3 regions of the Saccharopolyspora gloriosae genome follow, and region 1 is predicted to be linked to each of the others. Evidence: riboswitches for the same ligand, from Rfam matches in the RefSeq annotation. Region 1 holds a riboswitch; each other region holds the start of a gene.
The links. Region 1 has a riboswitch for cobalamin ahead of BJ969_RS21935 (putative cobaltochelatase). Riboswitches for the same ligand answer to the same signal wherever they lie in the genome.
Positions count from the first base shown of each region.

Region 2: it holds a riboswitch for cobalamin, as region 1 does, so the genes downstream of both, BJ969_RS20205 (ribonucleoside-diphosphate reductase subunit alpha) here and BJ969_RS21935 (putative cobaltochelatase) in region 1, are expected to answer to the same signal.
Region 3: it holds a riboswitch for cobalamin, as region 1 does, so the genes downstream of both, BJ969_RS10100 (ABC transporter substrate-binding protein) here and BJ969_RS21935 (putative cobaltochelatase) in region 1, are expected to answer to the same signal.

Region 1 is NZ_JACHIV010000001.1:5,050,463-5,060,919, reverse strand. Features, by position in the region: gene BJ969_RS21955 (S1 family peptidase) at 379-1,203, shown strand; gene BJ969_RS21950 (LysE family translocator) at 1,706-2,332, opposite strand; gene BJ969_RS21945 (trypsin-like serine protease) at 2,672-3,460, shown strand; gene BJ969_RS21940 (GNAT family N-acetyltransferase) at 3,682-4,152, shown strand; cobalamin riboswitch at 4,222-4,362, shown strand; gene BJ969_RS21935 (putative cobaltochelatase) at 4,421-6,547, shown strand; gene cobO (cob(I)yrinic acid a,c-diamide adenosyltransferase) at 6,899-7,513, shown strand; gene BJ969_RS21925 (cobyrinic acid a,c-diamide synthase CobB) at 7,510-8,901, shown strand; gene BJ969_RS21920 (SAM-dependent methyltransferase) at 9,093-10,457, shown strand, end outside.
Region 2 is NZ_JACHIV010000001.1:4,655,799-4,666,255, reverse strand. Features, by position in the region: gene BJ969_RS20205 (ribonucleoside-diphosphate reductase subunit alpha) at 1-2,227, opposite strand, end outside; cobalamin riboswitch at 2,350-2,576, opposite strand; gene BJ969_RS20200 (bifunctional metallophosphatase/5'-nucleotidase) at 2,785-4,488, shown strand; gene BJ969_RS20195 (helix-turn-helix domain-containing protein) at 4,491-5,867, opposite strand; gene BJ969_RS20190 (DeoR/GlpR family DNA-binding transcription regulator) at 6,075-6,836, shown strand; gene BJ969_RS30650 (ATP-binding protein) at 6,923-9,739, shown strand; gene BJ969_RS20180 (helix-turn-helix transcriptional regulator) at 10,177-10,457, shown strand, end outside.
Region 3 is NZ_JACHIV010000001.1:2,219,964-2,230,420, reverse strand. Features, by position in the region: gene BJ969_RS10120 (sodium:solute symporter family protein) at 1-1,433, opposite strand, end outside; gene BJ969_RS10115 (LacI family DNA-binding transcriptional regulator) at 1,682-2,728, opposite strand; gene BJ969_RS10110 (ABC transporter permease) at 3,136-3,921, opposite strand; gene BJ969_RS10105 (ABC transporter permease) at 3,918-4,904, opposite strand; gene BJ969_RS10100 (ABC transporter substrate-binding protein) at 4,901-6,424, opposite strand; cobalamin riboswitch at 6,518-6,709, opposite strand; gene BJ969_RS10095 (DUF899 domain-containing protein) at 6,789-7,547, opposite strand; gene BJ969_RS10090 (hypothetical protein) at 7,722-8,390, shown strand; gene BJ969_RS10085 (hypothetical protein) at 8,433-9,167, shown strand; gene hrpB (ATP-dependent helicase HrpB) at 9,412-10,457, opposite strand, start outside.

The DNA.
Region 1 (10,457 bases):
GGTGCCGATCGCCCGGAGTCCGGTCGGCTACTGCGTCCCGGTGATCCGCTGCGCCGTGCGGGTGATCTCCGGTCGGTCGCAGCGGCGGGTCGATCGCGCGGCCGGGGTCAGGTCGGTGGCCCGAGCGGCTGCTCGAGACCGTCGCTCTCAGGCGTGGGGCGAGCTCCGGCGACCGCGCCCGAACTGTCCGAAGTGGACTGAATGTGCTGGTCTGGGTGAGGGGTTTTCTCCCGATATATCACCTGATCAGGTAACAACGATCGGCCGTTGTGGACGATCACCGCGCCGTGATCGGCTCTCTCCGCGACACTGTCACGAGCCGGAGGCGGGCCGGTCGCCCCGACCGCGCCGCAGGGGCTCCGGGGGATGGAGAGCGGGATGACACACACTCTGCGCAGGCGAACCCGGTGGTGGTCGGTGTCGGGAGCGCTCACCGCGGCGGCGCTGGCCTCGGTCGCGATCACCGCCCCGGCCGGGGCGGACACCACGGCGTCCGAGCCGACGTCCGGTGCCCCCACCACCAAGATCGTCGGCGGGGAGCCCGCGAGCACCACCGAATACCCGTGGGTCGTCTACCTCACCGACTCCGGCGGCAACCAGTTCTGCGGCGGCACCATCGCCGCCAAGAACAAGGTCGTCACCGCGGCGCACTGCGTCACCGGCGGAGCACCACGGCAGATCACCGTCGTCGCCGGGCGCGACGACAAGACGACCGACGAGGGCGTCGAAGCCGAAGTCCGCACCGTCTGGGTGCACCCGGAATACCAGAGCGCCAGCACCGGTTCCGACATCGCGGTGCTCACCGTCGACCGGGAGCTGCCGCAGACACCACTGCCCCTGGCCACCCAGCAGGACAACGCGCTCTACGCGCCGGGAGCGGCGACCACCGTGCTCGGCTGGGGGACCACCGAAGAAGGCGGCGGACCGTCCCGCACCCTCCTCCAAGCGCACCCGCCCATCACCAGCGATCAGGACTGCTCGCGGGCCTACGGCGGGCAGTACAACCCCGACGCGATGGTGTGCGCGGGTCTGCCCGAAGGCGGCGAGGACAGCTGCCAAGGCGACTCCGGCGGACCGCTCGTCGCCGACGGGCGCCTCATCGGCATCGTCTCGTGGGGCAACGGCTGCGCCCGGCCGGGGACTCCGGGCGTGTACACCCGCGTGAGCACCTATCAACAAGAGGTGCAGGCCCAGCTGGGCTGATCACACGGGTAGTCGGGGAGGCAAGGCCGGGGCGCACGCCGGGTGCCCCGGCCTTGCTGCGTCTGCAGCACCAGGAAAGCAGTGCTCTGCTTGGTGCGGGGGCGGGTTGTGGAGTCTCGCGCGGCTTGGCGTGTGGGGTCGGGTTTTAGAGCCTTCCCGGGTTTGGGCGTGTGGTTGCGGTGGTGTGTGGAAGGTCGGGTTTCAGGATTGCTTCCACGGCTGGTGTTGCTGGGGTGTCCGGGTAGCGGAACCTCAGTCGGTCTCTCGCTGCGGGATCTTTTTCCCGAGTGGCTCCGCCACGAGGGAAAAAGCTGTCCTCGCGAGAGACCGACTGAGAACCCGCCGGTGGTCGGCTTTGTGACGTGGGCTATTCGCTGCGCGAATACAGGCACGGCCTTCGGCCGCGAGGCAGACTTCGCTTCGCTCGTCCACTGCACGGCTTCGCCGCAAAGCACGGTCGTTGGGGGTGGAGCCGAGCGAGACCACGCGGCTACCGAGGGCGTCAGGTCGTGACGAGGCCGACCGAGATGGTCAAGAAGGCTGCTGCGCTGATCATGTCGAGGGAGCGGGCGATCTTGGGGCGGCGGAGGCGGTCGGCGATGCGCGCCGCGGCGAGGACGATGGTGACTTCCCAGATCGCGGCGAGCACGAGGAAGACCGCGCCCAGCAGGACCAGTTGCAGGGTGGGGGCCGTCGCGGCGCCCACGAACTGGGGCAGGAAGGCCAGGCTGAACAGGAGCATCTTCGGGTTCGTGATGTTGCTCAGCAGGCCTTGCAGGTACGGGCGGTCGGTGGTGCTGCCCGTTTCGAGGCCGTCGCCGGTCTCCTTGCGGGTCAGCCACAGGCCTCGCACGATCATGACCGCGAGGTAGACCAGGTATGCGGCTCCGGCCCACTTGAGGGTGGCCAGCACCGCGGGGTTGTTCGTGATCAGCGTGCCGAGGCCGCAGATCACCAGTGCCACCTGCAGGATGCTCGCGGTGTGGATGCCGAGCAGGGCGCGCAGGCCGGCGCCGATGCCTTGCCGCAGTGAGGTCCGCAGCAGCAGGAACGCGTCCACCCCAGGTGTCAGCACCACCACTGCACTGGCGAGCAGGAACGCCGGCAGGGTCGTGAAGTCCAGCAGCATGACGTGTTCGCTCCTTGATCGAGTCGTCGCGCAGGTCGTGCGCGCACGAAGGTGGCCGGTGGGCGGATGGGCCCACCGGTCGAAGGTTTCACCGGATCGGGGGTGATCTCGGGTCCGCGTCGTCGCGGACTCCCGAGGATCGTGGACGGGGCTACGGGACGAACGGCGATCGGCCGCGCAAGTGCTCCGTAGTTTTTCCCGTCAACAACTATATTAACGAAAAATTCTTGCGAGCCCATGTGAGCTCGCCCTCCTGATCTCTCGGTGACCGGGCCGCTACCGTGTGCCGCCGAACGCGTTGATCACCTCCGATCAGCGGTGCGAGTCTTGGAGGCCGTCGTGTCCGACCACTCCCGCCCGCCGCGGCGTTCGCCGGCCCGCTTCGCCGCCGGCGCCTCCGCGTTGGCCGCGGCGCTGACCGCGCTGGGCGCTCCGGCCGGGGCCGACCCCGCTCAGGAGCGGGTCCTCGGCGGCGCTGAAGAGGGCGCGGCGCCGTGGGCGGTGGCGCTGACCGACGACGCGGGGCACCAGTTCTGCGGCGGCACCCTCGTCACGCCGATCAAGGTCGTCACCGCCGCGCACTGCGTCGACGGCCGCGACCCCGCGGCGCTGCGCGCGATCACCGGCCGGGCGGACCTGCGCGACACCGGGGGAACCGACGGCGCGGTCGGGGGCGTGTGGGTGCACCCGGAATTCCGGGACGTCACCGAGGGATACGACGTGGCGGTGCTGACCTTGACCGCTCCCGCCGCGCAGCAGCCGCTGCCGATGGCCGAACCCGGGGACGCCGAGCCGTACCGGCCGGGCAAGCAGGCCCGGGTCTACGGCTGGGGGCGCACCGCCGAGACCGGCTCGTCCTCGGAGGTGCTGCGCTCCGCCGAGGTGCCGATCAGCTCCGACGCGGACTGCCGGGCCGCGTACTCCGACTACGAACCGGGAACGCGGGTGTGCGCGGGAGCGCCGGAAGGCGGCCGGGACGCGTGCGCCGGGGACTCCGGCGGGCCGCTCGTCACCGACGGCAGGCTGATCGGCGTCGTGTCCTACGGCACCGGATGCGGGCGGCCCGGCACGCCCGGCGTGTACACCCGGATCGCGGCGGTCTCCTCGGACGTCGCGGCCCGGCTCTGAACGGAGGTGGTCGTCCCGGTGGATGGGACGTCCGGCGCGCCGTCGTTCTCGGGCGGAGCCGACCTGTTCATCGGGAATGTCCGCTTCGGGTGGCCGAGGCGCGTTCGTGCGCTGCACTTCCCGATTTCCGCGGCCGCGCGCGGGCCGGGCGCAGGACGTGGTCTGCGCTACTTCCGCCGCAGGTGACCGCAGGTGTCGTAGCCGGAATGTGATATCCCGTGATGGTGACCCTGCAACCGCTCGCCACCGCAGTCCACCGCGCCTACACGGCCGACCTCGACGCTGAGGACTTCTACCGCATGCTCCGCCTGCGCGTGGACGTGTTCGTGGTCGAGCAGAGCTGCCCGTACCCGGAGCTCGACGGCCGGGACCTGGAGAACAGCACTCGGCACTTCTGGATCGACTCCGCCGACGGGTACGTGCTCGGCTACCTGCGGCTGCTCGAAGACCCCGACGGCACCTTCCGCATCGGCCGCGTCGCCACCGCGAAGGAGGCCCGCGGTCTCGGCCTCGGGCGCAAGCTGATGCGCGCCGCGCTCGCCGAGATCCAGCGCGCCCCGGCGACGCTGTCGGCGCAGACCTACGCGCTGGAGTTCTACCGCGGCTTCGGGTTCGAACCCTCGGGTGAGGAGTATCTCGAAGACGGCATCCCGCACGTCGACATGCACCGATACCCCGGCTCGCTGCGCTGAGCCCGTCGCGGCTGTTCCTCGGCCGTCCGTGATCTGCGACGATGCACGCTGGTCCCAGCCAAGGCAGGTCAGGAAGCCGGTGCGAGTCCGGCACGGTCGGCGCCACTGTGACCGGGGAGCGGGCCTCCCTCGCGAGCCACCGGGCGCGTCGGCGAACGCTGCTGCCTGGGAAGGCCGGGGTCCCGCGTTGATCCGGGAGTCAGGACACTGCCTCGCCTTGGCGCAGCCGACATCGGGGCGTCCGAGACCCGAGGAAGGAACACCTGGCATGACTGCTCCCGCGAGCCCGCGCTTCCCGTTCACCGCGGTGGTCGGGCACGACGACCTGCGGCTGGCGCTGCTGCTGAACGCGGTGCACCCGCGCATCGGCGGTGTGCTGGTGCGCGGCGAGAAGGGCACCGCGAAGTCGACGGTGGTGCGCGCCCTGGCGTCGCTGCTGCCCGCGCTGGACGTCGTGCCCGGCTGCCGCTTCGGCTGCGCCCCGGACCGGCCCGACCCGCAGTGCCCGGACGGCCCGCACGCCGAGATCACCGGGGTGCGGCGGCCCGCGGAACTGGTCGAGCTGCCGGTCGGCGCCACCGAGGACCGGCTCGTCGGCTCGCTCGACCTGGAACGCGCGCTGACCGAGGGCGTCAGCGCCTACCAGCCCGGTCTGCTGGCGGCGGCGCACCGCGGCGTGCTCTACGTCGACGAGGTCAACCTGCTGCACGACCACCTCGTGGACCTGCTGCTGGACGCGGCGGCGATGGGCCGCGCGCACGTGGAGCGCGAAGGCGTGTCGGTCACGCACGCGGCCTCGTTCCTGCTGGTGGGCACCATGAACCCGGAGGAGGGCGAGCTGCGTCCGCAGCTGCTCGACCGGTTCGGGCTCACCGTGCAGGTCGCGGCGTCGCGCGACGTGGCGACGCGCACCGAGGTGGTGCGCAGGCGGCTCGCGTTCGAGGCGGACCCGGCGGGTTTCGCGGCGCGGTGGGCCGACGCGGACGCCGACCTGGCGCGGCGGATCACCGAGGCGCGGTCCCGGGTGGAGTCGGTGCGGCTGCCCGACGCGGAGCTGCGGCGCATTTCCGCGCTGTGCGCGTCGTTCGACGTGGACGGCATGCGCGCGGACCTGGTGCTGGCCCGGACCGCCGTGGCGCACGCCGCGTGGCGCGGCGCGGACGCCGTGGCCGAATCGGACGTGGAGGCCGCGGCCCGGCTGGCGCTGCCGCACCGGCGGCGCCGCGACCCGTTCGACGAGCCCGGCGTCGAAGAGGATCAGCTGCAGCAGGCGCTCAACGACGCCGCCCAGCACGCGCAGGACCAGCCGGGCGACGACCGGGGTTCCGCGCAGGACGACGGCGGGGAGGAACCGCCGGACGGTCCCGACGACGGGCCGGGCGGGCCCGGCGGCGGTGCCCCCGACGGCGGACCGGACGACGGCCCGGACGGGCCGGGCGGTGGCGAGGCGCAGACCCCGCCGGAGGCGCCCGCGCCGAACGGCGACGGCGGCTCGCGGCAGGACGACGGAAACGGTCGGGCTCCCGCGAGCAAGCCCCCGGCCGCGCCCGCACCGGCGTTCCGGGCTCGGTTGCTCGAAGTCCCCGGGGTCGGCGAAGGCGCTCCCGGCAGGCGTTCCCGCGCCCGGTCCCGCAGCGGCCAGACCGTCCGATCCTCCACAGTGGACGGACATGGGGTGCATCTGCCGTCCACGCTGATCGCGGCGGCCCCGCACCAGCGGGCGCGCGGGCGCAGCGGCCCCGGACTGGTCCTGCACCGCGGGGACGTCCGGAAGTCGGTGCGCGAAGGCCGCGAAGGCAACCTCGTGCTGTTCGCCGTCGACGCCTCCGGCTCGATGGCCGCCCGCGAACGCATGTCCGCCGTCAGCGGCGCCGTGCTCTCCTTGCTGCGTGACGCCTACCAGCGCCGGGACAAGGTCGGCGTGGTGACCTTCCGCGGCGAGGACGCCGAGCTCGCGCTGCCGCCCACGTCGTCGGTGGAGATCGCCGCCACCCGGATGCGGGACCTGCGCACCGGTGGCCGCACGCCGCTGGCCACCGGGCTGCTCAAGGTCCGCCAGGTCGTGACCACCGAGCGCACCCGCGACCCGCGCAGGCGTCCGCTGCTGGTGCTGCTCACCGACGGCAAGTCCACGGTTCCCGCCGGTGGCGGCGGAACCGGGCGCGCCAGGGCGCAGCAGGCGGTGCGGGACTCGATGCGCGCGGCGGGCCTGCTCGCCGGGCTCGGCGTGGCGTCGGTGGTGGTCGACTGCGAGCAGGGCATGGTGCGCCTCGGCCTCGCCGGCCAGGTCGCCACCGCACTCGGCGGGGCCTGCCTGCGGCTGGAGGAGCTCTCCGCCGACGCCGTCGCCGGGGTCGTGCGCGCGGCCCGCGACACCGCCGCTCGGGCCGCTTGATTCCGATTCGGTTACGACCCGGTCCGGGCGGAGTAGGAATATCCCGGCGTAGTTGGTAAGCTCTTCCTCGTCCACCTGACCCCCAGGGGTGGACCACGAAGTGCCCTCGCGCTCCCGATGACCCCCAGGTCGGTCGAGCGCGGGGGCGCTTTTTTTCGCACCGGGACGACCCGTCGGTGAGCGCGTCTCAGCAGTCCACCGATGTCGGTCGGCTCCAATCCGGCCGACGCGCGATTCGCCGCCGGTGGGCCGGAAAACGGTTGCTGCGAGGCGTTTTCGAGCCGACCGGAGACGGTGAGGTCCGCGACAGCCGGTCCGGCGCCCGACCGAGGTGGCCTAGGGTCTGAGCCCATGCCTCAGGGAAAGCCGAGTTCTGTTCCGCAAGACGGGTTGACCACGCGGCAGCGGCGCAACCGTCCGCTGCTGATCGTGCACACCGGGGAGATGAAGGGGAAGTCGACCAGCGCGTTCGGACTCGCGCTGCGCGGCTGGAACCAGGGCTGGTCGATCGGCGTGTTCCAGTTCGTGAAGTCGGCGAAGTGGAAGGTCGGCGAGGAGGCCGCGTTCCGCGCGCTCGGCAGGCTGCACGAGGAGACCGGTGAAGGCGGCCCCGTCGAGTGGCACAAGATGGGCGAGGGCTGGTCCTGGGCGCGCAAGCAGGGCTCCGAAGAGGACCACGCGGCGGCGGCGCTGGAGGGCTGGCAGGAGATCGCCCGCCGGATCGCCGACGAACGCCACGGCATGTACGTGCTCGACGAGTTCACCTACCCGCTGCACTGGGGCTGGATCGACGTCGCCGAGGTCGTCGAGACCCTGCGCGACCGGCCCGGCCACCAGCACGTGGTGATCACCGGGCGCAACGCGCCGCAGGCGCTGCTCGACGCGGCCGACCTGGTGCTGGAGACCACGAAGGTCAAGCACCCGATGGACGCCGGCCAGAAGGGCCAGAAGGGCATCGAGTGGTGAGCCCGCGCGTCGTCATCGCCGCGCCCGGCTCCGGTCAGGGCAAGACGACGGTGGCGACCGGGCTGCTCGGCGCGCTGCGCCGCCGGTCGCTGCGGGTGGCGCCGTTCAAGGTCGGGCCGGACTACATCGACCCCGGCTACCACCACGTCGCCTCCGGGCTCCCGGGGCGGAACCTGGACCCGGTGCTGGTGGGGGAGGAGCGGATCGCGCCGCTGTTCCGGCACGGCAGCGCGGGCGCCGACCTGTCCGTGGCCGAAGGCGTGATGGGCCTGTTCGACGGCAAGATCGACGGCCCCGGACCCGGTGACGAGCCCGCGTTCGGCTCCACCGCGCACGTCGCGGGCCTGCTGCGCGCCCCGGTGGTGCTGGTCGTCGACGCGCAGGGGCAGTCGCAGAGCATCGCGGCGCTGCTGCACGGCTTCCGCAGCTTCCAGCCGGGGGTGCGGCTGGCCGGGGTGATCCTCAACCGGGTCGGCTCGCCGCGCCACGAGCAGGTGCTGCGGGACGCGTCGGACTCGGTGGGGCTGCCGGTGCTGGGGTCGCTGGGGCGCACCGGCGGGCTCAGCGTGCCGTCGCGGCACCTGGGCCTGGTCACCGCGGCCGAGCACGGCGGTGCCGCCACCGAGGCGGTCGAGGCGATGTCGGACGCCGTCGAGGCCGGGGTGGACCTGGACGCGGTGGTCGCGCTGGCGCGCAGCGCCCCGGCGCTCGACGGCCCGGCCTGGGACGCGGCGGCCGAGGTGGAACCGGTCGCGGACCGCCCGGTGATCGCCGTGGCCGGTGGTCCCGCGTTCACCTTCGCCTACACCGAGCACGTCGAGCTGCTCACCGCCGCCGGTGCCGAGGTGGCGGTGCTCGACCCGCTGCGCGACGAGGCGCTGCCCGCGGGCGCTCGCGGGCTCGTGCTGCCCGGCGGATTCCCGGAGCAGCACGCCGCCGCGCTGTCGGCGAACGCGGCGCTGCGCGCGGAGATCACCCGGTTCGCCGCGACCGGTGCGCCGATCCACGCCGAGTGCGGCGGGCTGCTCTACCTCGCGGAAGAGCTCGACGGGCATCCGCTGTGCGGGGTGATCCCGGCGCGGGCCGAGATGTCGCCGCGGCTGACGCTGGGCTACCGCGACGCGGTCGCCGCCGCGGATTCGGTGCTGGGCGTGCGCGGCGCGCGGTTCACCGGGCACGAGTTCCACCGCACCCGGCTCGATCCGGGCCACGGCGCGGACCCGGCGTGGTTCTGGCGCGCGGACTCGGCGGTGGCGGAGGGATTCGTCCGCGGCGGGCTGCACGCCTCCTACCTGCACACCCATCCGGCGGGGACGCCGGAGGCGGTGTCGCGGTTCGTGACCAGCTGCTCGCGCACCGTGACCGGCGGTGCGGGTACGGCCGTGTGAGCGCGCCACGATCACCGGGTACGGTCGTCACCTGCGCGGCCACGGTGGGCGACGTGCTGCCCGGTGCCACCGGTCCGGCCACGCCATCGCCTCCTTGGCCATCGGGCCGATGCCCCTCCCTTCGGCGATGTCCGATGTGGACGGTTCGGCGCGCACGGCCGTAGCGGTGATGCGGAAGAGGAGAGCGAACAGTGAGTGGGCGGATCTCGTTCATCGGCGCCGGACCAGGCGCCGCGGACCTCATCACGGTCCGCGCCGCGCGACGCATCGCCGAAGCCGACGTCGTGGTGTGGTCGGCCAGCGTGCTCGCGCCCGAGTGCGTGCGCGAGCACGCGAGCGCCGACGCGGAACTGCTCGACTCCTCCCAGCTGACCCACGAGCAGGCCGTGGAGGTGTACCGCCGCGCGGAACGCGACAAGCTGCGCGTCGTGCGGCTGCACGCCGGTGACCCGGCGCTGTGGGGATCGGTGCAGGAGCAGCACGACGCCTGCGCCAAGATGGAACTGGACGTGGAGATCGTGCCCGGCGTCAACGGCTTCTCCGCCGCCGCTGCCGCCGTGGGCCGCGAGCTGACGGTGCCGGAGGTGGCGCCGTCGGTGCTGCTGACGCGGCTGGGCGGCGGTTCGACGGCGACGGCCGACGCCGAGCAGGTGCGGGAACTGGCCCGGCACGGCACGACGATGGCGGTGACGCTGCCCGCCTCCCGCGCCGCGCAACTGGTCGAGGAACTGCGCGCGGGCGGCTGCGCCGACGACGTCCCGGTGCTGGTCGCCTACAAGGTGAGCTGGCCGGACGAGGTGCTGCTGAGCACCACCGTCGGCGAGCTGGAGCAGGCGGTCAAGCAGCGCAAGCTGTGGCGCTCCGCGCTGTTCCTCGTCGGCAAGGCGCTCGGCGCCGGGACGGGCAGGACTCGGGGCCAGCACGGTGAATCCGGTTATCGCCGGACGGATTCCCCGGCGCGGCGCCGCGGCTACCGCTCGGCGCGGCGGCACACCGGCGCGACCCCGTCCGGTTCCGACCAGGAGGACGTTCCGGGCGGCGCGGCGGTGTTCCACGTCGGAACCGGTGGCGCGGACGTCGACCGGCCGGAGACGGGCGAGCGGGCTCCGGCGTCGCGGCGCGCGGCGGAACCGGTCGCGCGGGCGGCCGAGGCGGCGCCATCAGGTGCCGACGCCGTGACCGGCTCGGCCGAGACCGGCACCGGTGCAGCCGTGCCGAACATCGCGTGGTGGGCGGTGCGGGAGTGGCAGGAGGCCGCCCGCGGTGCCGCTCGGGCGCAGTCCCGGCAGCGCCGCACCGAGGATCCCGCGCAGCCGGAGCTGTTCGGCGCCGCGGACAAGTCCGCGCGGACGCCGGACGCGGCGGAGTCCGTGGCCGACTCGCGCGGGGAGGAGACCGAGGCTCCGGCCGGGGGAATCCCCGTGCCGCAACCGGAACCGGCGCTCGCCCCGCAGCTCGACGACGTCGGCACCGCTTCCGTCGACGACGAGGAGAGCGCGCGCCCGGCGCGGGCCGCGTTGTCGGTGGTGCGCGACGAGCCCGCCGAGCAGGAGGCC
Region 2 (10,457 bases), 390 kb from region 1:
TGGCGCGCACCCGCTCCCGCAGTCCGTCCCAGTCCAAAGTGGACGAGTGGTCCAGGTCGACGCCGGTTTCGCGGGCCTGCTCCAGCAGCCGCAGCGAATCGATCGGCAGCACGCCCCGGCTCCACAGCGAACCCTCGAAGGACTCGTACCGGCCGCGCTCGGCCGCCAGGTCCGAGGACGCGCCGATGGCGTGGAAGCTGATGTGCTCCATGCTCAGGTCCGCGAACTCCACCGCGGCCTGCGAGGACATCGGGATGCGCTGCGCGAACAACGCGTCCGAGAAGCCCATCAGGCCCAGGCCCACGGGGCGGTGGCGCATGTTCGAGGTCCGCGCCTCCGGGATCGTGTAGAAGTTCACGTCGATCACGTTGTCCAGCATCCGCACCGCCGTGCGGGTCGTGCGGCGCAGGCGCTCCACGTCCAGGCCGTCGGGCGTGACGTGCCGGGCCAGGTTGATCGAACCGAGGTTGCACACCGCGACCTCGTCGCCACCGGTGTTCAGCGTGATCTCGGTGCACAGGTTCGAGGAGTGCACCACGCCGGTGTGCTGCTGCGGCGAACGCAGGTTGCACGGGTCCTTGAAGGTGATCCACGGGTGACCGGTCTCGAACAGCATCGTGAGCATCCGCCGCCACAGGTCCACCGCGCGGACCTGGCGGAACACCGCCAGCTCACCGCGCTCGGCGGCGGCCTCGTACTCGCGGTAGCGCTCGGCGAACGCGGTGCCGTAGAGGTCGTGCAGGTCGGGGACCTCGTCCGGGGAGAACAACGTCCACTGCTCGTCGGCCTCCACGCGGCGCAGGAACTCGTCCGGGACCCAGTTCGCCGTGTTCATGTCGTGGGTGCGCCGCCGGTCGTCGCCGGTGTTCTTGCGCAGGTCGAGGAACTCCTCGATGTCCACGTGCCAGGTCTCCAGGTACGCGCACACCGCGCCCTTGCGCTTGCCGCCCTGGTTCACCGCGACCGCCGTGTCGTTGGCGATCTTCAGGAACGGCACCACGCCCTGCGAGGAACCGTTGGTGCCCTTGATGTGCGCGCCGGTGCCCCGGACCGGGGTCCAGTCGTTGCCGAGACCGCCCGCGTACTTCGACAGCAGCGCGTTGTTGCTGATGCCGTGGAAGATCCCGTGCAGGTCGTCGTCCACCGTGGTCAGGAAGCAGGACGACAGCTGCGGGCGCGTCGTGCCCGAGTTGAACAAGGTCGGCGTCGAGCACATGAAGTCGAACGACGACAGCAGGTCGTAGAACTCGACGGCGCGCGCCTCGCGGTCGTCCTCGCGCAGCGACAGGCCCATCGCGACCCGCATCAGGAACGCCTGCGGCAGCTCGAACCGCACGCCCTGCTCGTGCAGCAGGTAGCGGTCGTAGAGGGTCTGCAGGCCGAGGAAGCCGAACGCGATGTCGCGGTCCGCGTCCAGCGCGGCGCCCAGCCGGGCCAGGTCGAACCGCGCCAGCTCCGGGTCCAGCTGCTCCAGCTCGATGCCGCGGCGCACGTAGTCGGCGAAGTAACCGGCGTAGCGGTCCCGCATCTGCACCTGGTCGGCCTCGGCGGGCTCGTCCGCGACGAAGCTCAACGCCTCCCGGCGCAGCTTGTCCAGCAGCAGCCGCGCCGTGACCAGCGAGTAGTTCGGTTCGCCCTCGACGAAGGTGCGGGCGGCCATCGTCAGCGACTCGGCGAGCTCGGCGGAGCCGATGCCGTCGTAGACGTTGCGCCGGACCTCCCGCAGCACCCGATCCGCGTCCACATCGGACAACCCGGAGCAGGCCTGCTCGACGACGGTCGACACCCGGGCCCAGTCCAGCGGCACGCGGATGCCGTCCGGGCGCGTCATCGCCAGCTCCGGCGCGGTGTCCGCGGCCTGCTCCGGGGTCTCGCGGGCCTGGGCGTGCTGCTCCCGGTAGAGCACGTAGGCGCGGGCGACGCCGTGGTGGCCGCCGCGCATCAGCGCGAGCTCCACCGCGTCCTGGATCTGCTCGATGTGCACCAGGCCCTCGGGGCCGGCGTGGCGCAGCACTCCGCGCGCGGCCTGCTCCGACAACTCCGCGACGACCTGGTGCAGCCTCGACGACGAGGCGGCCGAATCCCCCTCGGCCGCCAGGAACGCCTTGGTCAGCGCCACGGAGATCTTCGTTTCGTCCCAACCGGAAACGGTCCCGTCGCGCCGCAGCACCCGCACTCCCGCGGGTACCGCGGTGGCTGCTGACGGCCGGGTCGTGGACTCGGTCACTGGCTCTCTCCCTCGCAAGCTCGGACACCTGCCCGGGACGGCTCGGAGCGTGCGAGGACCGCGGCGCGCACGGCACCGCTCGTCCCGCGACCCTCCCGCGAGGTCCCGGACGGCGCGCACCCCTCGTGCGCGCACCGATGGCAGGTCTTCGGACTCACGGGCACCCGGCGTCCTCGACGCCGGACCTACTGGCCGTCGCTTCCCGAGCATCGCGCTCAGTGCTGCACCACCTCTGGAGGTGGTGACGGCGGTCGTTCCCGTTCACCGCTGCGGGGCAGTCCCGGACTCGCACCGGGTTCCCTGTTGTCACACCGGGCGATCCCGGTGAACCATCAGCGGGCGCCACACTACATCTAGCGTTCGGCGCTGATCCGGACCCCATCATCGTCGGCGTGGCGGAAGACTTGTTGATGTCGCACGCATCACCCGGACGGGGAACGCGAGGTTCGTGCGGGACCAAGTCCGAAGCGGTGTGTGATGCGGATTCGCTGGTGGTCGCGGCCGTCGTTCGGGCAGACTCCTGTTCCGAGATCACCGGTCCGGAAGGAACTCCGATCATGCGCGCCTCCCGCGTGCGACGCGGACTCGCCGTCGTCGCCACCGCCCTGGCCACCGCCGCGATGGTCCCCGGCGCCGCCGCCGGGCAGGCGCCGCCGCGACCGGACACCACCGACGTGCGGCTGATCACCTTCAACGACCTGCACGGCAACCTCGAACCGCCCACCGGCTCCTCCGGCGAGGTCGAGCTGCCCGACGGCTCCGTCGTCGAAGCCGGGGGAGCGGCCTACCTCGCCGCGCACCTCGACCGGCTGCGCGCGCAGGCGCCGAACTCGCTGGTGCTCTCGGCGGGCGACAGCGTCGGCGCCTCCCCGGTGAACTCCGCGCTGTTCCACGACGAACCCACCGTCGAATTCCTCAACTCGCAGGACGTGCGCGCGCACGTCGTCGGCAACCACGAGTTCGACGAGGGCTACGCGGAACTGCAGCGGTTGCAGAGCGGTGGCTGCCACCCGGAGGACGGCTGCCGGTTCCGGGATTCCTTCGAGGGCGCGCACTTCCCGTACCTCGGCGCGAACGTGTCCTTCGAGGACGGTTCCCCGGCGCTGCTGCCGTTCACCGTGCAGGTCTCCGGCGGCGTGCCGATCGGCGTCATCGGGGCCACCTTGGAGGACCTGCCGAGCGTGGTGAGCCCGGAGGCCGTCGAAGGACTGCGGTTCGGCGAGGAGGTCGCCGCCATCGACCGCACCGCCGACGCGCTCGACCGCTTCGGCATCAAGGCGCAGGTCGTGCTGCTGCACCAGGGCGACGAGGCCACCGGCGGCGGACCGGACTCCTGCGAGCTCGAACCGGGCGGCCCGGCGACGCGCATCGCCACCGAAGCCTCGCCGAAGGTCGACGCCGTGTTCAGCGCGCACAGCCACCAGCAGTACAACTGCACCGCCACCGACCCGGCCGGGGCGCCGCGCCCCGTCGTGCAAGGAGCCTCGTTCGGCCGGTTGCTCTCGGTGCTCGACCTGAGCATCGACCGCGCCACCCGCGACGTGGTGCGGGAGCGGAGCTCGGCGCGCAACGAGATCGTCACCCGCGACATCGCACCCGACGCGGAGACCGTCGCGCTGGTGGAGGAAGCGCGGGAGAAGGCCGCGCCGATCGCGAACCGCGCCGTCGGGACGATCACCGGTGACCTGCTCAAAGCCGCCGCGCCGTCCGGGGAATCCGCGCTCGGCAGCGTGATCGCGGACGCCCAGCTGGAGTCGACCGCAGCGAGTGGCGCGCAGCTGGCCCTCACCAACCCCGGCGGCGTCCGCGCCGACCTGCCGCACGCCTCCTCCCCGGCGGGCGAGGGCGACGGCGTGGTCACCTACGGCGAGGCGTTCGCGGTGCAGCCGTTCGGCAACATCATGCAGACGATCACGCTCACCGGCGCGCAGCTCAAGAACGTGCTGGAACAGCAGTGGACACCGGAGGGCGCCACGATCCTGCAGGTCTCGGCAGGAGTGCACTACGAGTACTCCGAGTCCGCCCCCATCGGCTCGAAGGTGTCCGGGCTGACGCTGCACGGCGAACCGGTCGCTCCCGACGCCCCGTACCGGGTAGCGGTGAACAACTTCCTGGCGGCGGGCGGCGACGGCTTCACCGGTTTCGCCGACGGCACCGACGTCACCGGTGGTCCCGTGGACCTCGACGCCCTGCTCGGCTACTTCGCCGCCCACCCCGGCGTCGTCCCACCGGCACCGGACCGGATCACCGCGACGGACTGACGTCACCGGCGCACGGCGCGGGGCGCGATCACCGAATCTATGCCCTGCGCGAGTTCCTCCGCGCAGTCGTGCCAGGGGTGCCGGGAGTTCGCGATCTCCGCGCACCTGGCCCGCAGCCCGGCGAGGCGGCCGTGCAGCCGCGCGCTGCGCACGCCGCCCGCGAGCAGCACCGAACGGCGGCCGTGGCGGATCGCGGCACCGTGGTCGCCGAGGGCGAACTTCGCCTCGGCGAGGCTCGCCAGCTCGAACACCGCCGAGCGCACCTCGCCCGGTGCGCGCGCGGCCACGGCGCGGGACAGGTGCAGCGCGGCGGATTCGAACTCGCCCATCGCGAGCTGTATCGACCCGGTCATGCCCAGCAGGTCCGCCTCGCCGAACCAGCGGAACAGCGGGTAGTCCGCGTCGATCTTCGCCGCCGCGTGCAGCCCGCGGCCGTGGTCGAGCAGGCGGCGCACCGAGTCGCCGCGTTCTCCTTGCGCGGCGGCCCACGCGGAGTTGAGCTGCAGCACCGAACTCACCAGCGTCGAGGATTCGGCGCGGATCGACCCGAGCTGGAACAGCTTCAACGCCGAGTTCGCATCTCCGAAGTGCAGCTCGGCGCGGCCCGCGGCGTAGAGCGTCCGGGCGATCGCCAGCGGGTCGGCGCCGTCGCGGCCGAAGTCCAGCGCCCGCCCGAAGTGCTCGTGCCCGCTGGCCAGCAGCCCGTTCTCCACGGCGGTCCAGCCCGCGGTGGCGTGCAGCTTGCACAAGGTCGCCAGCAGCTCGGAGCGGACGTCCTCGCACATCGAGGACTCCAGCATCAGCTCCGCGTGCCGGGTCGCGGCGGCGACGGTGCCGTACTGCCCGACCCCGCCGTAGCGCTGGTCGATCCTGCGCAGCGAGCCGATCAGCTCGTCCAGCGCCGCCACGTCCGACGCGCCGACCCGGCCGGGCGGGGTGCGCAGGAGGTCGGGGTACCGCAGCTCGGCGGGCAGCCGGAGCGCGGATTCGGCCGGTTCCGAGTGGGAGCCGAGCACGAGGGAACCGGCGTAGGACAAGAACTTGCGGCGCTTGGTCTGCTCGTCCTCCTCGTCCGGTGCGACGTCGGAGGCGCCGCGCTCGGTGGTCGCGGGCCGCTGCTCGCCGGCGAGTCCCATCCAGCCGCGCGGGATGCCGAGCCCGGTGGCGATCCGGGACAGCAGTTCGTAGCTGCGCACCGCGCGCCCGTTGAGCACATCGCTGACCTCGCTCTGCGCCTGCCCGGTGAGCTGGGCGATGCGGCTCTGCGAGACGCCGTGCGCGCGCAACGCGCGGTAGACGGTGCCGATGTCGCGCACTGCGAGGGCGTCGCGGACCTCGGCGCACCGCCAGACCGCCGACGGGATGTCCTCAGTTGGCACCGGGCCACCCTATACTGAATGTGATCATCCGAATTCGGAGAGTAAAAAGATCACCGGATCGGATCTCCCGCGCTTCGCAACCCCGCAGCGCCCCGGCGAACGCCAAGCAAAGCAACAAGAAACCACATCCGAGCATTGTGCCCGCGTGCTCGGCGCCGGTAATCTCCGCCGGACCGGGGGATCTCACGGCGGGAGAGCGAAGCGGTCATGTACGCCGAAGAACGGCATTGGGCGATTCTGGAGCTGGCCCGCAAGGAAGGCCGGGTCGACGTCGCAGCGCTCGCGACCCGCTTCGACATGACCACCGAAACCGTGCGCCGCGACCTCACCGTGCTCGAACGCCGCGGCGTGCTGCGCCGGGTGCACGGTGGCGCGATCCCGGTGGAGCGCTTGGGTTTCGAGCCGAACGTGCCCGCCAGGGACTCGGTGATGACCGCGGAGAAGAACCGCATCGCCAAGGCGGCGCTGGAACTCGTGCCGGAGGAAGGCGCCATCCTGCTCGACGCGGGCACCACGGTGGCCCGGATGGCGAACATCCTGCCGACGGACCGGGAGCTGACCGTGGTCACGCACTCGCCGACGACGGCGCTGACGCTGTCCGGCCGCGGCAACATCACGCTGATGCTCGTCGGCGGCAGGCTGCGCGGGCGCACGCTCGCGGCGGTCGACGGCTGGGCGCTGCACGCGCTCGGCGACATCTACGTGGACGTCGCGTTCATGGCCACCAACGGGCTGTCCCTGGAACGCGGGCTCACCACGCCGGATTCGGCGGAATCGATGGTCAAGCGGGCGGCGATCTCGGCTGCCCGGCGCACCATCGTGCTGGCGGATCACACCAAGGTCGGCAACGACCACTTCGCGCGGTTCGGCGAGCTGGCCGACGTCGACACGCTCATCACCGACGACGGCCTCGACGAGCAGGTCGCCGACGAGATCCGCCGGGCCGGGCCGCGTGTCGAAACGGTCTGAACCGCGCGGCACCGGGACGGCCCGGTGCGCGTGCCACGAAGTCGAAGCAGTCCGTCCGCCTGGGGGCAGATCGGAAGGAGCCCCGCATGGTGGCTGATCAGCTCGTGCAGGCAGGCCCGCCGGGCGACCTCGTCGGCAGGGACGACGAGCTCGACCGGATCGCCGAGGCCGCGCGGCTCGCGGCCACCGGGCGAGGACGGGCCGTGCTGCTGCGCGGACCCGCGGGCATCGGCAAGACCGGCGTGCTGCTGAGCGCGCTGGAACGGCTCGGCGACAGCGCCACCCGGACGCTCACCGCGCACTGCCCGGAGACGGGCTCCGGTGCCTACGGCACCGTCCGCGCCCTGTTCGCCTCGTTGCAGGGCACCGAGTTCGAGGGCAGCGCCCGGCTCGCGCTGCCCGCGCTGGCCGCGGAGCAGGCCGCGGGCGACACCGCCTCCGGCACCTACGCGGTGCTGCACGGCCTGCACTGGCTGGCGGCCGACCTCACCGCCGAAGGACTGCTGGTGCTGGCCGTCGACGACGTGCAGTGGTGCGACGAGAACTCCCTGCGCTTCCTCGCCTTCCTGCTGCGCCGCGCGGAGAACCTGCCGCTGCTGGTGCTGCTGACGCAGCGCGTCGACGGGGTCGCGCAGGCCGACGCGCTCGGCGAGATCGCCGCGATGCCGTTGTGCGACACCGCGGACCTGCCCGCGCTGGAACCGGACGCGGTCGCGGAACTGCTCACCGGCGCGCTGCGCGAGCCGCCCGGCGCGGACTTCGCCGCGCGCTGCGCGCAGGTGACCGGCGGCAACCCGTTCCTGATCAACAGGGTGCTGCGGCGGTTGCGGGAGGACCCCGCGGGCGCGCGCACCGACGTGGAACGGCTCGACGAGCTGGGCCGCACCGTGGTGCTGCGCTCGCTGCTGGACCGGTTGTCCGACCGCGCCATGGCGGTGGCCCGCGCGGTCGCGATCCTGCCGGGCGAGCAACTGGAGCTGATCGCCTCGCTGGCGGGCATCCACCGGCGGATGACGGCGACGGCGCTGCGCGAGATGCGCGAGCACGACCTGGCCGTGTCGGCGAGCGGCGCCGGGTTCGTGCACGACTTCGTCCGCCAGGAGGTGCTGGAGCGCACCCCGCCCGCCGAGCTGGACCGGCTGCGGGAACGGGCCGCGATGCTGCTCAACGACGTCGGGCGCCCGGCGGAGGAAGTGGCGGTGCTGCTGCTGGCGCTGCCCGGCGAACCGAGCCCGTGGATGGCGGGGGTGCTGCGCGACGCCGCGACGCGAGCCGAGCAGCGCGGAGCTCCCGGCGTGGCGGCGCGCTGCCTGGAACGGGTGCTGCTGGTGCACGGGTCGGACGTCGCGGTGCTGACCCAGGCCGCGCGGGTGTCGGAGCCGGTGACGGGGCTGCGCTACCTGGAGCGGGCGCTGGAGCTGATCGACGATCCGCGGGCGCGGGTGCCGATCGCGGTGCAGTACGCGGTGTCCTCGTTGACGGCGCAGAACTCGGTGCGCGCGTTCGAGGTCGTCTCGGCGGCGCTGGACGAGCTCGACGCGGTGCTCGGCACGGACCCGGGCGACGTGGACCGGACGCTGCGCACGCTGGCCGAGTCGGTGCTGCTGATCTCCGGGATGGACGAGAAGTCCACGCTGTCGCGCATCGAGACGCGGTTCCGCAACGTGGTCCCGCCGCCGGGGGACACGTCGGCGGAACGCCAGCTGCTGAGCATGCTGGCCGCGCTGGGCACCTTGTTCAACCGGCCGGCGGCGGAGGTCGCCGAGCAGGCGCGGCAGGTGCTCAGGATCGACGACATGGAGGGCGGCGGCTGGGCGTTCATGGGCGCGGCGCTGCCGCTGTACCTCGCCGACGACAACGAGTCCGCGCTGGCGGCGCTCGGCAAGCTCGTCGAGCACGCCCAGCGCTCCGGCCAAGCGTGGACGTACTGCCTGGCCATCAGCACCCGCGCGATGGTGCACCACTGGACGGGCGACCTCACCGAGGCGCTGGCCGACGCGCAGACCTGCCACGAGGTGCTGGTGCAGGAGTCCTGGGCCGAGGCGATGACGATGCCGCAGATCGCGCTGGCCGGGGCGTTGACCGCGCAGGGCGAGCCGGCCCGCGCGGAGGAGCTGCTCAACGGGATCACGCGCAGCCGCTTCGAGGACTTCTCGATGGAGTACCACCAGTTCCTGATGGCGAGCGCTCGCGCGCGGGAAGGCGCGGGCGACGCGGAGGGCGCGCTGGAGCGGTTGTTCCGGTGCGCGCAGAGCCTGCGGGAAGCGGGCATCGCGAACCCGGTCTTCGCACCGTGGTGGTTCGACGCGGCGCGCATCCTCGGTGACCTGGGCAGGCTCGACGAGGGCATGCAGGCCGCGGAGCACGGCGCCGTTCTGGCGCAGCAGTGGGGAACCCGGCGCGCGCAGGGCATGGCGCTGGCGGCGCGCGGCGCGGTGACCGAGGGCCGGGCGGCGGTGCCGTTGCTCTCGGAAGCGGTGCGGGTGCTCGCCGACTCGCCGGGGAAGCTGGAGCACGCGAAGGCCGAGCACCTGCTCGGTCGCGCGCTGCTGCGGGTGGGGGAGCCGGAGGGCGCGCGGGAGCACCTGCGCTCGGCGCTGGACCTGTCGGTGCTGCGCCGTGATCACGCGCAGGTCGCGGCGTCGTCGGCGGCGCTGCTGGCGGCGGGCGGACGGCTGCGGCAGGGCACGGATTCACCGGTGCACGCGCTCAGCGGCAGCGAGCGCCGGGTCGCGGCGCGGGCCGCGGAGGGGGCGACGAACCGGGAGATCGCGGAGTCGCTGTTCCTCACCGTGCGGACGGTGGAACTGCATTTGACCAGTGCCTATCGCAAGCTCGGCGTGCGGGGCCGGGCGGAGCTCGCGGGGGCGTTGGAGGATGATTCGGCGGTTTCGGTTCCTTGAGCGATCCGCTCGCGGCCGGTGCCGCCGAGGGGAATCCCCGAGGTGTGCGTTTCGCTGAATCGGTCGCGAAACACACGACCATCGCAGTGCTGTCCTCTCATGTGGGAATCACTTTGGTTCGTGCACGAGAAAGCCAGGTTGTCACTCCAACGGGTGATACGCTCAGTGCCGATTCGGCCCTGGCTGCATCTTTTCGAGCTACGGGAGGTTGGTGTGGTCGATCTCCCGCAGCTCGCCGCGAATCGGATTGAGCGTTGTATCGGTTTACGAATCCCTGGTGACAGCATTCCTGATGTTGTTATCACGCACCGTGATGAGGTCCTTCCCGGATTTCACTTGGGGTTGTTTCCGAATGTCTTTCATGTTCGGTCGTTCGTTGTCCGAAACGGAACCGGATCGCGATCCGGGACCCACGCCGAGCCGGTCGGAGCGTGCTGATGGTCGCCGTCCACGACGCCCCTGAAGCCCGTTCCGCGTTCCCCGGCGGCCACCACTTGGTGGGGCGCGACGCCGAACTCCACGTGGTGGGGGAACTCGTCGACGACCTGCGCCGCGGTCGATCAGGATTGCTCACCATCAGCGGTGCCCCCGGAACCGGGCGCAGCGCGCTGCTGGAGTCGATGCTCGCCGACGCCCGCGCGGCCGGGCTCAACACCGCCGCCGCGCAGACCTCGCCGCTGGAGACCGACGTGCCCTACAGCACGGTGGCCCAGCTGAT
Region 3 (10,457 bases), 2.8 Mb from region 1:
ATGTTCGCGCCCTGGTCGGTGGCGATCGGCACGACGCCGGTCTTGTACGCCACGTAGAAGGTGATCGGCGCGATCGTGCCCGCCAGCAGGCCGTAGAAACCGGCCTTCGCGGTCATCCGCTTCCAGAACAGCGCCAGGATGAACGTCGCGAACAGCGGCACGTTGAAGAACGAGAACAGCGTCTGCAGGTAGTTCATGATGTTGCTGAACGATGCCGCGATGAACGCCGTGCCCATGCCGGCGAGCACGCCCACCGCGGTGACGACGCGGCCCACCCGCAGGTAGTGCGCGTCCGGCATGCCCGGTTTCAGGTAGGGCCGCCAGATGTCGGTGGTGAACACCGTGTTGAAGCTGGACACGTTCGCGGCCATGCCCGCCATGAACGAGGCCATCAGCCCGGTCACGGCCAGCCCCAGCACGCCGTTGGGCAGCAGGTCGCGCATCAGCAGCGGGATCGCGTCGTTGTAGTCGTAGGCGCCACCGGCCTGCCCGATCTGCGGGTACACCAGCAGCGCGATGATGCCGGGCAGCACCACGATCAGCGGGATGAACATCTTCGGGAACGCCGCGATCAGCGGGGTGCGCCGCGCCGCCGAGAGGTTGCGCGCCGACAGCGAGCGCTGCACCTCGGCGAAGTTCGTCGTCCAGTACCCGAACGACACCGCGAAGCCGAGCCCGAGGGTGATCGTCAGCCAGTTCGCCCCCAGCGGGTTGTCCTGGCCGAACCCGGTGCCGCCCCACGCGGTGAGGAATTCCGGTCCGGGGCCGGCGAAAACGCTGTCGATGAACCCGCCGATGCCGCCGACCCTCGCCAGGCCGAGCACGGTCAGCGGGACCAGCGCGGCCACGATGACGAAGAACTGCAGCACCTCGTTGTAGATCGCCGAGGACAACCCGCCGATGATGATGTAGGCGAGCACGAACACGCCCGCAACACCGATCGACACCGGCAGCGGCCAGCCCAGCAGCGCCCGCAGCACGATCGCCAGCGCGTACAGGTTCACGCCCGCGATCAGCACCGAGGCGACCGCGAACAGGGCGGCGCTGAGCAGGTGCGAGGAGCGGCTGAAGCGCAGCAGCAGGAACTCCGGGACGCTGCGCACCTTCGAGTTGTAGTAGAACGGCATCATCACCAGGCCGAGGAACACCATCGCCGGGATCGCGCCGATCAGATACCAGTGGATCGTGTAGGCGCCGTACTGCGCCCCGTTCGCCGCCATGCCCAGGATTTCCGTGGCGCCGAGGTTCGCCGACACGAACGCCAGCCCCGTCACCCACGCGGGCAGCGATCGGCCGGAGAGGAAGAAGTCCAGGCTGTTGCGGACACTGCGCTTCGCGGCCAGGGCGATGCCCAGCACCACCGCGAAGTAGACGATCAGGATGAGGTTGTCCATCCAGTTCATGGACAGCCGTAAGCCATCGGCACTGAGCATGGTTCTCGTTTCCTCGTCTTCGTTGGCGAAGAGGCCTTCCGGGGTGATCTGCGTAGGGGTCGGGTGGTGGGACCCCAGCGCTGCGGGGTCGATGTCCCGGCCCGGCTCCACCGCGAGGGAAATCGCCGTCCTCGCGGGAAACCCGGCCGCGTGCGTGGTCACTGCTCAGCGGCTTCGCCGCCGGCAAGATCGGAGGTTCGCAGGGATCAGCGGTGCGTTCAGGGATCGAGCGGACCGCCGAGCCCGCGTCACGGGTCGCGGGCTCCGGTGCTGTCGCGCACCACGAGTTCGGCCGCGACGATCGAGCGGTCGGGCACGTCCGCCGCGCCTTCGACCAGCCGGAGCAGCTGGTCGCACGTCGTGCGCCCCAGGGCCAGGAAGTCCTGGCGCACCGTGGTCAGCGGTGGGGAGTAGTAGGCGGCTTCCGGCACGTCGTCGAACCCGACCACCCGCACGTCGCCCGGAACGGACCGGCCCGCTTCGGACAACGCGCGCAGCAGGCCGAGCGCCATCTGGTCGTTGGCCGCGAACACCGCGTCCGCGCCCGGATACCGCAGCAGCTTCCGCCCCGCCTCGTACCCGGAGCGGGGGCTCCAGTCCCCGCGCAGCACCGGAGGCACCGCTGCGCCCCGCGCCTCCAGCGCGGCCCGCCACGACTGCTCGCGGGCCTCGGTCTCGAACCAGCCGTCGGGACCGGAGATGTGCCAGACCGTCTCGTGCCCGAGCGCGAGCAGGTGCTCGGTGGCCTGGCGCCCGCCGTCGCGCTGGTCCACGGTGACCACCGGGACCGGCGCCTGCTCGGTGTCGGCGACCGCGACGACCGGCACGCCCGCGGGGACGTCGTCGAGCGCCCGTCCCGTCTCCGCGTGCGGCGCGATGACCACGATGCCCGCCACGCCCTGCGCGCTGAGCGCGTCGACCGCCTCACCGATGCCCGCTCTGCCCGGTTCGCGGACGCTGGCCACCGAGACGCCGAAACCGGAGTCGCGGGCGGCGTTCTCGATGCCGAACAGCGTGCTCGCCGGCCCGTGGAGCACGGAGTCCAGCGCGACCACGCCGAGCACCCGCGACCGCCCGGTGGCCAGTCCCCGGGCGTGCGGGTTGGGCCGGTAGCCGAGCCGCCGCACGGCGTCGAGCACCCGCCGCCGGGTGTCGGCCCGAACGGGTCCGGTGCCGTTGACGACGCGGGACACCGTCATGTGCGAGACCCCGGCGAGCCGGGCGACGTCGGCCAGCGAGGCCCGCTGCACCGGGCCGGGCGCACCGGCCACCGGACCACCGGATTCCTCGGCCATCGCCGCCCCCCGCTTCCGCCTCGATCGGATCGAGCCGCCAGTGTTAGCGCTAACACATCGGCGGTCAAGGTCCTCCGGGGCGAATTGCTCCGACCGCCGCGACGGCACTGCGGTGGACGGCGGCGCCGTCCACTCCATCGGGGGCAACCGCGCGCACCTCGGCCCTGGTGCGCGGCCCCGCTCTTCGGGCCGGAGCCGAAGGCCCCACCCCGGACGTGCCGGTCCGGCGCCCGCGATTTCGCGAGGAATCAACGGTCTCCGGCGTGTCCGACATCCCCTGTGGACGACCGTTCCGGCAGATCAGCGGGGGCACGATGGGCTCGGAGCGGGGGTTTCGCCTCGTTCGGGTGGTTCAACTTCTCGCGAAATTGCGGGAATCGTCCACAACGTGACGGCTGGGGCCGGGGTCAGCTGGGGCCGCGGCCGGTCACCAGGTGGTGGTCGACGGTGAGGTTGATGCCGGTGCAGAGGGCGACCAGCAGGCCCGCCGGGACGAGGACCGCGCACGGCTGCAGGAACAGCGCCTCCTGGTTGCGCTCCACCAGCACCGCCCAGTCGGCGGTGGCGGGATCGAGGCCCAGGCCGAGGAAGTTCGCCGAGGCGACGAGGTACAGCACCAGGCTCAACCTGCCGCCCGCGTCCACGGCGACGGGCGCGAGCACCCCGCGGCCGATGTAGTCGAAGTGGATGCGCCACCACGATTCCCCTTGCAGCGCCATCGCTTCCACCGCGCCGCGCCGGCCCGCGTCGAGCGCCGCACCGCGCACGATCCGCACCACGGCGGGCAGTTGCAGCAGCGCCACCGCGACGACGAGCGCGCCCGCCGTCCGGGTCCCGGTGGCGGCCAGCACCATCAGCACCAGCAGTCCGGGCAGCGCCAGCACCAGGTCCAGGCCGCGGGTGAGCCACCGGTCGAGCCACCGGTACGGCTGGCCCACCGCGGCCAGCGCCAGCGGCACCCCCGCCAGGTAGGACAGCGCGAGCGCTCCCCCGGCCAGCGCCAGCACCGATCCGCCGCCGTGCAGCGCCAGGGCGAGCACGTCCCGGCCGAGCACGTCGGTGCCGAGCGGGTGCGCGCCGCCGGGCGGCAGCAGCGGGACGCTCGCCGCGTGCACCGGCCCGGTCAGCAGCGGTCCGGCCAGCGCCGCCAGCAGCGGCACGCCGAGCAGCACCCAGCCGAGGACGCGGCTCATCGCGCGCCCGCCCGGAACCGGCGCGCCGCCAGGTCGACGACCGCGTTGACGCCGATCGTGACCGCGGCGAACAGCAGCGCGTAGCCCTGCACCGCGGGCAGGTCCCGGGCGCGCACCGCCTCGACGAACCCGGACCCGAGCCCGTCGAGCGCGAACAGCGCCTCCACCACGACCACGCCGCCGAGCAGCCCGTCCACGGTGCGCCCGAGTTGTTGCAGCACCGGGCCGATCGCGTTCGGCAGCACGTGGCGCAGCACCACCGCGCGCGCACCGAGCCCGGCGCGTCGCGCGTGCGTCGCGAACTCCGCGGAGTTCGCGACCACCACGCCGGCGCGGACCTGCCTGGCCAGCGCGGACAGCTGCTTGGCCACCAGGACCGCCACCGGCAGCACCAGCACCGCGGGTTCGGCCGCCAACGACCAGCCGGACAACCCGGCGGCCGTCGCGGGCAACCAGCCCGCCTGCACCGAGAACACGCCCACCAGCAGCAGCGCCAGCGCGAACTCGGGCACCGAGTTCAGCAGCACCACCGCGAAGTTCACCGAGCGGTCGAACCGGGATCCGGCGCGCAGTCCGCTGCGCGCGCCCAGCCACAGCGCCAGCGGCAGCACGATCAGCAGGGTCAGCACCGCCAGCAGCACCGTCGTCGCGGCGTTGCCCGCGATCTCGTCGACCACCGGGCGCCCGGTGCGCAGCGAGGTGCCGAGGTCGCCGTGCAGGATTCCCGCCGCCCAGTCCAGGAATCGGGTGCCCAGCGGCTCGTCCAGGCCGAGGCGCCGCCGCAGCGCGTCGACCTGCCCGGTGTCGGCGTGCTCGCCGAGGACGACTTCGGCGGTGTCGCCGGGCAGCAGCGCGGTGAGCGCGAACACGCCGACGGCGACCAGCGCGATCTGCGCCACCGCGACGCCGATCCGGGACAGCACCGCGCCGAGCACCCGAGCACCGGGGGCCGCCCCGCGCAGCCGCGGAGCGAGCGCGATCACCCCACGCTCACCCGGTCGAACCGGGCCCAGTCCAGGGAGTTCGGTGGTGCTCCGCGCACGCCGGACACCTGGTCGGAGGTGGCGACGTTCCAGCCGCTGAAGCCCCACACCACCATGCCGCTGTGCTCCCGCGACAACCGCTGCGCCCGCGCCAGCAGGGCCGCCCGCCGATGTTCGTCGGCTGTGGACAGAGCTTCGGCGTGCAGCGCGTCGAATTCGGCGGAGCGGTAGCCGGTGTAGTTGTTGCCGCCCGCGTCGGAGGTCATGCGCTGGCCGAGGAACGTCGGCACCGGCAACGCGGCGGTCCTGCTCAGGGAGGCCACGCCGTGCTCCTTGATGTCGGAGAAGTACGTTTCCGACGGCCCGACCCGCGGCGTCACGCGCATCCCGATGTCGCCCAGCTGCTGGGAGATGAGGCTCGCCGCCGACTCGAAGTACGGGTCGACGGAGCTGGTCTGCAACTCCCAGCCGAGCCCGTCGGCGCGGGCCTCCCGCAGCAGCGACCGGGCGAGCTCCGGGTCGCGGACGGGTTCGGGCAGGCCCGCCGGGTAGAACCGCAGACCGGCGCCGAACAGGTCGTTGCCGATCCGTCCCTGGCCGCTGAGCGCGATGTCGAGCAGCGCTCGGCGGTCCAGCCCCGCCCGCACCGCGCGCACCAGCCTGGGGTCGGAGAACGGGGGCCGGTCGACCTTGAGCAGCAGCGACTGCATGGTGCCGAACGGCGCGGAGTGCACGCGCGCCCGGCCGCCCTGCTCCAGCAGTCGCACCGAGTTCGCGCTGACGTCGTGGGCGTAGTCGACCTGACCGGACAGCAGCGCGTTGACCCGCGCGCTCTCCTCCTCCATCGGCACGAACTCCAGCTCGGCCGGGGTGGCCGGGCCGGACCAGTGGTCGTCGAACCGCGCGAACACGGCGGGTTTGCCGGGTTCGAAGGACACGAAGCGGAACGGTCCGGAGCCGACGGGGGCGGTGAAGTCGGTCGTTCCGGCGGGCACGATCTCGGTGGCGGGGGCGCCCCACGCGGCGGGGAACTCGAAGTTCGGCGCGCCGAGCACCAGTTCCAGTTCGGTGGCCGAGATCGCCGTGCTGGCCGCGAAGTCCACGTCTCCGAAGTGCGCGCTCGCCTGCGCCGCGGTGGAGTCGTCGGCGATGCGCCGGTACGTGTAGAGCACGTCTTCGGCGGTCACCGGGCGTCCGTCGTGGAACTTCGCCGGGCGCAGCCGGATCCGCCAGCGGGTGCCGGTCGGATCAGGCTGCCACCACTCGGCGAGGCGGGGCACCACGCTCATGTCGTCGGCGTAGCCGACGAGCGTGTCGAACAGCGCTTTCGCCCTCGCCTGGTCGACGAACAGCGAGCCGGTGTGCGGGTCCAGGGATTCGGTCGCCCCGCCCGCGGGGAACGCCACCCGCAGCCGCCCCGGGCTCGACCCGGAACCGCCGGAACAGGACACCAGGGGCACCGCGGCGAACGCTCCCGCGACACCCGCGAGCAGCCGCCTGCGGCCGAGCACGCCGCTCACGCGGCGCGGCAGGACTCGGGGGACCGACCGGAATCCGGCGCGTACAACGAGTTCGGGTGCACTTCGTACCTCCTCGGGGCTCCGCGACCCCGTGCGAATCGGTACGACGGTGCCAGTCTCCTGGCTCATGGATCAGCGCCGCGCCCCGCCTTCCCACCGGTTTCCCGGCAGTGGCCCCAGTGGACGCGGCTCCCCATTCACAGTGGCGGGACCGCGCCGGATTCCTCACCGGCTTCCTGCACACCGTCGCAGTGGAACGTCGCGACAACCTTTCAGCCTGCGTTGATCGTTGTCAAGAAACATGTGAACCACCCGATGCGGGCGGACCCGCGGTCATCGCCCGACCTCGCTGCGCCGCCGGTGATCAGTACTCGTCGTGGTAGCGGACCTTGTCGCTGCCCGCCGGGGCGCCGACGGCACTCGCCCGCCCCTTCGGTTCCTCCCACTCCTCCTGCCTGCCCAGCGCGGTGAGGTCGAGCAGGCTCGTGGTGCTGCCGAGGCCGTCGAGGCCGCGCGCGTACGTGGAGTAGGTGTGGAACACGGCGTCCCCGTCGCGCAGGAACACGCTCAGGCCGGGGAGTTCGAACGGCTCGGAGCCTTCGACGTAGTAGCCGACCCCGGCCCGCTCCAGCTCCGCCCTGGTGCGGTAGTTGTACTCGATCGGCGACACCGATTCGTCGTGGGTGACGTGGAAGTCGTGGTTGAACCGGCCGCCGCCGGAGGAGTACCACGGGAACGTCCAGCCCATCCGCTCCTTGAACGGTTCGATCTTGTCCAGCGGCGCCCGCGAGACCACGACCAGCGAGGTGTCCCGCGCGCGCAGGTGCGTGAGGTCGCCGAACTGGTCGACGAACCCCGAGCAGCTCGGACAGCCCGCGTCCCAGCTCGGGTCGAACATGAAGTGGTAGATCAGCAGCTGGCGGCGCCCGCCGAACAGGTCGAGCAAGGTGGCCGTCCCGTCCGGGCCGTCGAACCGGTAGTCCTCGTCGATGCGGACCATCGGCAACCGCCGCCGGTCCGCGTTGAGCGCGTCCCGCGCCTTCGTCGCCGCCTTCTCCCTCGCCAGCAGTTCCTTGCGCGCGGCGAGCCATTCCTCCCGCGACACGACCTCGGGCAAGCTCATCGTCGTCCTCCTCGAATCGTCCGTTCCACGAGTTCGACCGCTCGGTGCGCGGGAACTCATCGCGCAGCCCGCCGGTTCCACCGAACGGACGACCCGGGTGCTCGCGGGGCTCGTTGTCGGGGGTCTGGTGCAGAGTGTCGCCATCACAAGATCGACGCTTGACGAGGACCACCGATGACAGCACCGACGTTCCCCGCGGACACCCTGGATTCCGAAGGCGGCCCCGCATGGATCTCCGATCTCGGCGCGGAGGACCCGCACCAGCTCGTGCACCTGGTGCGCGACCTGCAGCCGCTCGAAGCGCTGGAGGTGCTGGGGGCGAAGCTCCGGCACGTGCGGCCGTGCACCTTGCCGCCGGAGCGCTCCGACGAGCACACCTCGCTGCCGCGCACCGCGCTCGGCGACGTCGAGTGCAGCGCGGTGCTGCTGGCCGGACGGATCGGCGGCTGGACCTTCGTCCTCGACGACGCGGGCATGACCTCCGAGGTCTCGGGCGTCGACGGCGCCTTGGTGGATCCCGCCGTGGCGCTGTCCCGGACCGGCGGGTCGGCGTTGACCCTCGCGAACAACTTCAGCGGGCCGAGCTGCGGCCTCGTGTTCGCCGAGCACGGCGAAGAGGTGCTGTGGACGAACTCCGACGACCTCGACGGGATCGCGCCCGAGCTGGAGGGCAGGCTCAAGGACGCCGTCGAGGCCGCCGGGATCGTCGAGCAGGACTACCTCGATCCGGGTGAGCGCGACCCGGAGGCGGTCATCCGCATGGGCTGCGCGCTCGCGGGGATCACCTCCTGGACGTCGGCGGACGTCCGCGGCGCCGACCTGGTGATGCTGCCGTTCGGCTGAGCTCGCCCGTCGGCCCGCCCTTCCCCACTCCGAGGAGATGTCTTGCCCACACCTGGTTTTCCACCTGGAACCCTGGACGCCGATGATCGCCCGATCTGGCTGTCCGAACTGGACGTGATCGGCCACTCCACCGCGCACCTGGTGCGCGACGTCGCACCGCGCGCGGCGCTGGAGCTGCTCGGCCTCGACGCCGGTTCCGCCGTGCCGTGCACGTTGCCCGCGCAGTCCACCGACGAGCACACCTCGTTGCCGCGCGCGGCCCTCGGCGACCCCGACTGCGTCGCGGTGCTGCTGGCGGGCCGGGTCCACGGCTGGACGCTGGTGTTCGACGACGCCGGCGCGACCAGCGAGGTCGGCGACCTGGAGCGCGCCCGCGCGGTGGACGCGGCGGCCGGCGGCGACTGGTCCGGCCTCGAGGCGATGGCGGGCAGGCCGAGACCGGCCGTGCAGGAGCCGAGCGCGGTCCTGTCCGCCGCCGGCGGACCCGCGGTGACGATCCGGACGAACTTCACCGGCCCTCCGGTAGCCATCGGGTACGCGATCGACGGCGAGCTCGTCTTCAGCACGGACTCCGACGACCTGGACCTCCGCGATCCGCAGCCCCGAGCCGACGTCCGGGCGGCCATCGCGGCGGCGGGCATCTCCGACGAGGACGACCTGGCCCCCGGCGAACCGGACACCTTCGCCCTGGCCCGCATCGGCTGCGCCCTGGCAGGCGTGACCTGGACGCTCCCCGACCTCCGAGCCACCGACCTCATCGCCCTCACCTTCAACTGAACAGAACCAAAGCCGCTGACCACTTCTCTTTGATCTTGCATCTCCAGGTGAGCGCCTTCGTGGTCGTTGTCTTGTCAGCGGCGAAGCCGCTGAGCAGTGACCACCAGAGCAACCGGCACCGCCGCGGGTTCTCAGGTGCTTCCTCGCGAGGACAGCTTTTTCCCTCGTGGCGGAGCCACTCGGGAAAAAGATCCCGCAGCGAGGAAGCACCTGAGGTTCCGCCACCCGAACCCTACGCAGACGATCAACGGCGGGTCTTCCGCGTGGGAAGTGCCGTGGTGGGGTCGGTGGGCCAGGGGTGCTTCGGGTACCTGCCGCGCAGGTCGGCGCGGACCTGCGGGTAGCCGGTGGCCCAGAAGGACTCCAGGTCGGAGGTGACCGCCGCCGGGCGTCCGGCGGGTGAGAGCAGGTGCAGCACCAGGGGGATTCGGCCGCCGGCGAGCATCGGGACCTGGCGCCAGCCGAAGACCTCCTGCACCTTCACCGGCAGCACCGGCCGATCACCCGAGTAGTCGATCTTGATCCGGGACCCGGACGGCACCTCGACGCTCTCCGGCGCGAGCTCGTCGAACCGGGCCGCCTGCGACCACGGGATCAGCCTCCGCAGCCCGCCCGCAGCGGAGATCCGCGCGAGGTCGGCCCGCTTCCGGGCGCGGGACAGCTCCGGCTCCAGCCAGGAGTCCACATCGGACAGCAGCGAGTCGTCGTCGACGGCGGGCCACGGTTCGCCGAGCGCGGAGTGCAGGAATCCGATGCGGTCGCGCAGCCGGACGGCGTCCTGGCTCCAGCGCACCAGCTCCAGTCCGTCGACGCGGAGCCCGTCGAGCAGCGCCGCCCGCACCAGCGCCGGGTCGGGTTCGCGCAGCGGCCTGCTGTCCACGGTGATCGCGCCGATCCGCTCTTCGCGCACCGCCCGCACGTCGCCGCCGGACCACCGGACCTCGTCGCGCGCGCTGAGCAGCGGAGCCGCCACTCGTCGAGCCAAGCCCTCGTCGGCGGGGGCGGCGAGCCGCACCGTGCCGTGCGCGGCGCCGGGGCTGCGGTCGGCGACCGCCACCGCGAGCCACTCGGCGTGCCGCAGCGGCGATCCGGTGGGCACTTCGACGGCCGTGCCCGACGCCATCAGGTAGATCGGGGAGTCCGCAGCCCGGCGGCGGGCGACGCGCTCCGGGAAGGCGAGCGCCACGATCTCGGCCGCGTCCGCCCTGCCCTGCCGCGTCGGCTTCTCCGCGCGCCCGGCCAGCCTGCGCGATTCCCGCCGCCACCGGTCGGTGCCGGGCCCGCCGCGGC